2 regions of the Duffyella gerundensis genome follow, and region 1 is predicted to be linked to the other one. Evidence: predicted binding sites of a transcription regulator. Region 1 holds the regulator's gene; the other holds the start of a gene.
What was found. The regulator CRP, encoded in region 1, controls carbon source genes, mostly activating them, when cyclic AMP is high. The targets are predictions, from matches to a motif close to ATGTGANNNNNNTCACAT.
Positions count from the first base shown of each region.

Region 2: EM595_RS16835 (PTS mannitol transporter subunit IICBA) is a predicted target of CRP. The motif match lies at 1,499-1,516, and genes of this name have one in related genera.

Region 1 covers NZ_LN907827.1:393,869-397,033, forward strand. Annotated here, with positions in the region: gene EM595_RS01675 (YccS/YhfK family putative transporter) at 1-1,226, opposite strand, end outside; gene crp (cAMP-activated global transcriptional regulator CRP) at 1,290-1,922, opposite strand; gene EM595_RS01685 (phosphoribulokinase) at 2,637-3,165, opposite strand, start outside.
Region 2 covers NZ_LN907827.1:3,686,135-3,689,299, reverse strand. Annotated here, with positions in the region: gene EM595_RS16835 (PTS mannitol transporter subunit IICBA) at 1-1,241, opposite strand, end outside; gene EM595_RS16830 (DUF3053 domain-containing protein) at 1,682-2,398, opposite strand.

The sequences.
Region 1 (3,165 bases):
ACGCGCGTGGCGCTGTAGCCATTCTGGCTGACGAACATAATGGTCATCAGAATCCAGTAAGGCTTGGGAATATCGAAGAACAGCGCCAGCGTACTGCCAAACATCAGCATAACGGCGAAGCGAGCAGCGGTGCGCAGCGCGGCGGATTTCAACGACAGATAGCTGCGTAGCGCTGGTAAAAGCGGCAGTCGACGCTGACGATCGGCCATCAGGTCGCGGCGGTAAAGTGGGCGCTGAGTGCGCAGCACGCGGCCGATGCGGCTGAAATGATAAAAGCAGAAGTTACCTACCGGATTATCAGGATGCTGGCGGGCGATTTTCTCCAGCGCCTGCAACGGCTTATCCATCTCAAAACGATCCGGCATGCGATGATAAAGAATGTCGTCAGCCAGCACGCGCAGGCGAGCAGAAATGACGCGAGCGTTCCAGCGGATTACTGCCTCGGCATGGCTCTTTTCCACCAGCTTTTGCACCTCTTCCGGCTGATGCAAACTCACCGAAATGTGCTCCTGCAGATCCAGTGCCACCTGAAATGCCCGCGTCAGCCGCTTGTGGCTGTTGTCACGATTGGCCGCCAGCATGTGCATTTGCTGATAACAGGTATTAATGAGATCGACCACTTTCTGTTGCCGTGCCAGCAACGGCGGCAGCGCTTTTTCAGGATCGGTGAGCTGGGTCAGCAGGCTGTATTTTTTATCACAATAATCTGCCAGTTCACGATAGATCAGGCTGAGTGTCTCGCGCATCGGCTGCTCTTCCCACAGCCAGAACCAGAACGCATTGAACAGCCCATACCATAAGGTGCCACCAATATAGAGCAGCGGCGGTGCCCAGATCGGCAGCTTACCTGTCAGGCTCAGGGTAAAGATGGCGGCGATCAGTGAACCCGATAACAGGCGGCCATGCAGCGGGCTGATTTCGCCCAGCACGCCGAGCAGCATGGTCATCGCAAACAGGATCGCGGGCAACGGAATGCCATGCAGCGTTAAGACCTGCATCAGCAGGCTGCTGGTTGCAAACAGAGAACCGCCCACAATTAGCCGCTTAAAAAAGCGTTTGTGCGGCGTATCAAGACCAGAAATATTACAGCAGGCAGGAACCAGCGAGAACAGCAGGCCTTTTTGCAGATCGCCGCACAGCCAGCTGATGGCCACCGGCAGGCACAGCACCAGCGTCTGCCGCAGGGCATAATTTACTTCAGGGTGGTAGATGAGTCGGCGCCACATCAGCTTTTCACAACATAGAAAACGGCGTGATGAGCAATCATCACGCCGTCGGGGTAAGAAAAATCAGCGAGTGCCGTAGACGACGATCGTTTTACCGTGTGCAGAAATCAGGTTTTGATCTTCCAGCATTTTCAGAATGCGGCCCACCGTTTCGCGGGAACAACCAACGATCTGGCCGATCTCCTGACGGGTGATCTTAATCTGCATGCCATCCGGGTGCGTCATCGCATCAGGCTGACGCGCCAGATTCAGCAACGTTTGTGCGATGCGGCCGGTCACGTCCAGGAACGCCAGGTTGCCCACTTTTTCTGAGGTAACCTGCAGGCGACGCGCCATCTGTGAGGACAGACGCATCAGGATGTCGGGGTTAACCTGAATCAGCTGGCGAAATTTCTTGTAAGAGATCTCAGCCACTTCACAGGCGCTTTTCGCGCGAACCCAGGCGCTGCGTTCCTGACCTTCTTCGAACAGGCCAAGCTCACCGATAAAATCGCCCTGATTAAGGTAAGAGAGGATCATCTCTTTGCCTTCTTCATCCTTAATTAACACCGCAACTGCACCTTTAACGATGTAGTAAAGCGTCTCCGCTTTTTCACCCTGGTGGATGAGCGTGCTTTTGGATGGATATTTGTGAATATGGCAATGTGACAGGAACCATTCGAGTGTAGGGTCTGTTTGCGGTTTGCCGAGAACCATTCGCTATTATCCTCTGTTGTAATCGTGCCCTAAACACAGGGGCAAGATTCCCTGTCAGGCGTTGAAATAGTAAAGCTATTCCTTTGAAGGAAAGTCGGCGGGCTGCTGTTTTGAGTTTTGCTCATCAGTGCTCCCGTTTTCGCTTGCGCAACGAAAATATTACAACTTCGTTTGTAGCACAGCTTTCACTTACTGTCTTCTGTTGTCTCGCTTCAGCATGATGTACATCGTGTCAGATTGCGCTTTTAGCAGGGCAGGTTGACGCGATCATACTCACACTCGATCAATGGTTATAGTAAAGCGCATGTCAGCGGAGCGAAGAGCATAATCCCCGCTTTTAGGAGAATCCTCAGGCGTGCAGTACTGCGTAACAGCATGAGTATTGACGGGCCGGTGCGTGATTGCGGCGAGGATAATATCACTGGTAGCAAGCATTTGCAGTGCAGTCGTGCGTTTTCTTTGCTGCTGACGGCAAGAGCGGGCTGGTTTGCATAGCGGAAAAGTATTATCGGCAGTCTGTATCGCCCGATCTCATATCATGATCGTCCGCAGCGCAAAAATCAGGACAAGGGCGAGGAGAGAATAGCGCACCTGCAGAACACCAATACGTGATGATTAACAGGCGTAACGGCTGGCGCAGCGGGCAATGGTCAAACCGCTAAGGTTAACGATTTGTAAAATATTTGTGATTGCCGCCCGCGGCCCGGCTGCATTTTATTCGATCTTTTTACCTTCCATTAAACGTTGTACCAACGGCGTCATAATCAGTTCCATCGCCAGGCCCATTTTGCCGCCCGGTACCACCAGCGTATTGATGTGCGAGATAAACGAGCCCTGCAGCATGGCGAGTAAATAAGGAAAATCGATATCTTCCAGGCCGCGGAAGTGAATCACCACGAAGCTTTCATCCAGCGAGGGAATATCCCGCGCGGCGAAGGGGTTTGAGGTATCCACCGTTGGAACGCGCTGAAAGTTGATGTGCGTGCGCGAAAACTGCGGCGTGATGAAATTGATGTAATCATCCATTGAGCGCACCACGGAATCCATCACCGCTTCACGCGAGTGACCGCGCTCGCTGGTATCGCGCACCAGCTTCTGGATCCACTCAAGATTGACGATAGGCACCACGCCGACCAGCAAATCGACCTTGTCCGCCACGTTATGCTGCTGTGTGACGACGCCGCCGTGCAGGCCTTCGTAAAACAGGATGTCGGTGGGTTCCGGCAGCGGTTGCCACGGCGTA
Region 2 (3,165 bases), 480 kb from region 1:
AGCGTCAGTCCTGCGTCCTGCACTTTCTTACGCAGCACGCCCGCACCCATGGCGCTGGAACCCATGCCCGCGTCACAGGCCACGATGATTTTACGCACGTGGCTCAGGTCGCCATTCATCGCATCAGCCGATGCAGGCACAGCGGCGGTGCCGGCCTGGCCTTTGGACTGCGCTTTCATGTCATGCATACGCTGCGTTGCTGCTTCGATATCGTCTTCGTCTTTCACCTTGCTGGTTTTGAGCAGAATGGCAGAAACCACGAAGGAGACCGCAAAGGCGGCGGCAATCGCTGCAATATTGGCGAAGTAGGCGCCTTTTGGCGTCATCGCCAGCACCGCCAGGATAGAACCCGGTGAGGCAGGAGAAACCAGACCACCGTTCAGCAGCGTCAGCGTAAACACGCCGGTCATGCCGCCAAGAATTACCGCCAGCAGCAGACGTGGACTCATCAGCACATAAGGGAAGTAAATTTCGTGGATACCTCCGAGGAAGTGGATGATTGCCGCGCCGCCAGCAGACTGTTTCGCGCTGCCACGACCAAAGAACATGTAGGCCATCAGCACGCCCATACCCGGGCCCGGGTTCGCTTCGATCAGGAAGAAGATCGATTTGCCCGCTTCGCTCGCCTGCTGAATGCCCAGCGGTGAGAAAATACCGTGGTTGATGGCGTTGTTCAGAAACAGGATTTTTGCCGGTTCGACAAAGATTGAGGTCAATGGCAGCAGGTTATTCTGCACCATCAGGTTAACGCCAGCCGCCAGAACGTGCGACAGGCCTTCAACCAGCGGACCAATGGCGAGAAACGCCAGGATAGCCATCAGCATGCCGATAATGCCGGCGGAGAAGTTGTTGACCAACATCTCAAAGCCGCTTTTGATTTTGCCGTCGATAACGCGGTCAAAGCTCTTAATCGCCCAGCCGCCCAGCGGGCCTGCAATCATCGAACCGAGGAACATTGGCATGTCGGCGCCGACGATCACGCCCATGGTGGTAATGGCACCCACCACACCGCCACGGTCGCCACCGACCAGACGACCACCGGTGAAGCCGATCAGCAGCGGCAGCAGGTAGGTGATCATCGGACCCACCAGCTTCGCCAGCGTTTCGTTTGGAATCCAGCCGGTTGGAATAAACAGCGCGGTGATGATGCCCCATGCGATAAACGCACCGATATTTGGCATCACCATATTACTCAGAAAGCGACCAAAGCTTTGTACTTTGACCTTCACTGATGAGGACATAGAACTCACCCCTTAATTGGTACGCGCTGACCAGTCAGGGAGCGCGCTATTTTTGTTGAGACATGACGGCAAAGAGCCGTTCAGCTGTATGCAGGCGGACTCTAGCACGCCAAATTGTTACTGCGTAGTGAGGTGGCTATGTGTGATCCAGATCACTCAGTTAGACGGGGGATGGGGGTATTTTTAGTGACTTGGATCACAAAAAAGAGGCGACTGTCTAATGTTTTGTCTGTAAATTAATCAGTGAATGACCTTTTATGTGATCTTTATCACACCATCAAAAGCAGCACTTGTTGCATAAATGTGATATTGATCACAATCTTTTTTTGGTCAAAAATGCGGCAGATCACACTTCTTTTGTGGAAGAGACGTAAAGCAACATAGGATGAAAGTTCGGACCAGAGAAAACAGGGGATGACGAACGTCATCCCCGAAAGGCATTACTGCCAGGTACCCTGCACGGCGGCTTGCGCCTGCGGCAGCGCCTGAGCTTTGGCCGCCAGGTTGCTCATTAAGGTGTTGTACTGCGTGGCCTGATCCTGCGTCGGGAACTGCACGCCATTGTTATCAAAGGAAACGCGCGTACCCTGCTGCTGCAGGAAATCACCGGTTTGTACTGCCTGCTGGCTCAAATCCTGCAGCGAAGGCAGCAGAGGAATCAGCGCATTAGCGGGCTGAGTCACCACTTTGTTATAGACGTTGTTGTAAACCGTTTTGAGATCGTCTGGCTGCTTCAGTGCGGCTTTGCTGCTGTCTGCCTGCATTTTGGCGCTTTGAATCTGCTGGGTCAGCACGTTCAGCGAACCGCTTGCCTGACGCAGCGCATCACGACGGGTCAGATAATCCTGCGGTACACGGATTGCCGCCAGCTCATCAACAACCGGCTTCATGCCGTTATCAACGGCCTTATTCACTTCCTGAGCAAAACCATAAATGATGGCGTAATCACCTGCATAAGGGCCAAAACGCTGTTTTTGGTCTTCGCTCAGACCAGGCAGATGTTCACCGCTGCGCATCACGGTATTTTGTAGAAAATCGATAAAGGCTTTCCGTTGATCGCCTTCTTTATCGCCGCAACCCACCAGTTGTAGGGCGAAAAAAAGTACGGCCAACGGCATAAAAAAACGGGTCCAGACGCGGGAAATTCCTGACGTCATAGCTGCAACTCCTGTCAGTGAAAGGGAATTTTACTGCTTTTGATTAGTGGTACTAAAGCATAGAGGGACGGGAGAGGTTTGTGCAAGCGGAGTCGGTGCGCGGTGGGCAGCCTTTTTGTCTTGCAGACGGGCTTTTCAGGTCAAGGTCTTTAAGGTCAACGTCTTTAAGGTCAACGGCCATTTCGTTCTGCCTGAAGGCAGCCCGAGCAGAGCCGGCAGTCGCCCCGGCCCTGCACCCGCGCTATCCGGCAAACACAATCGCCCACTTCGTGGGTACCCTCAGCAAAAGCGTTTTCCTGACGGACCATGCGCGATGCGCTCCCGGCTCAGCGCGCCCTCTCGCCGCATCCCTGCGGCTCACCCTGGAAAACGCTTTTCCCTCGGCGTTTGTGATGCCTCTTAAAGGTCAAAACCCAGGTCAAGGTCAACGGCGATTTCGTACAGGCTAAAGCCTGCCCGAGCAGGGCCGGCAGTCGCCCCGGCCCTGCACCCGCGCTATCCGGCAAACACAATCGCCCACTTCGTGGGTACCCTCAGCAAAAGCGTTTTCCTGACGGACCATGCGCGACGCGCTCCCGGCGCGGCGCTTATTCTCGCCGCATCCCTGCGGCTCGCCCTGGAATACGCTTTTCCCTCGGCGTTTGTGATGCCTCTTAAAGGTCAAAACCCAGGTCAAAACCAAACAAACTAAAAGCAAAGTCTTAAATAAAACCCAAACCCAAACCTTAATCCCTCTCTTTGTTCCGACCTTTTAAGCTTCAGGCATT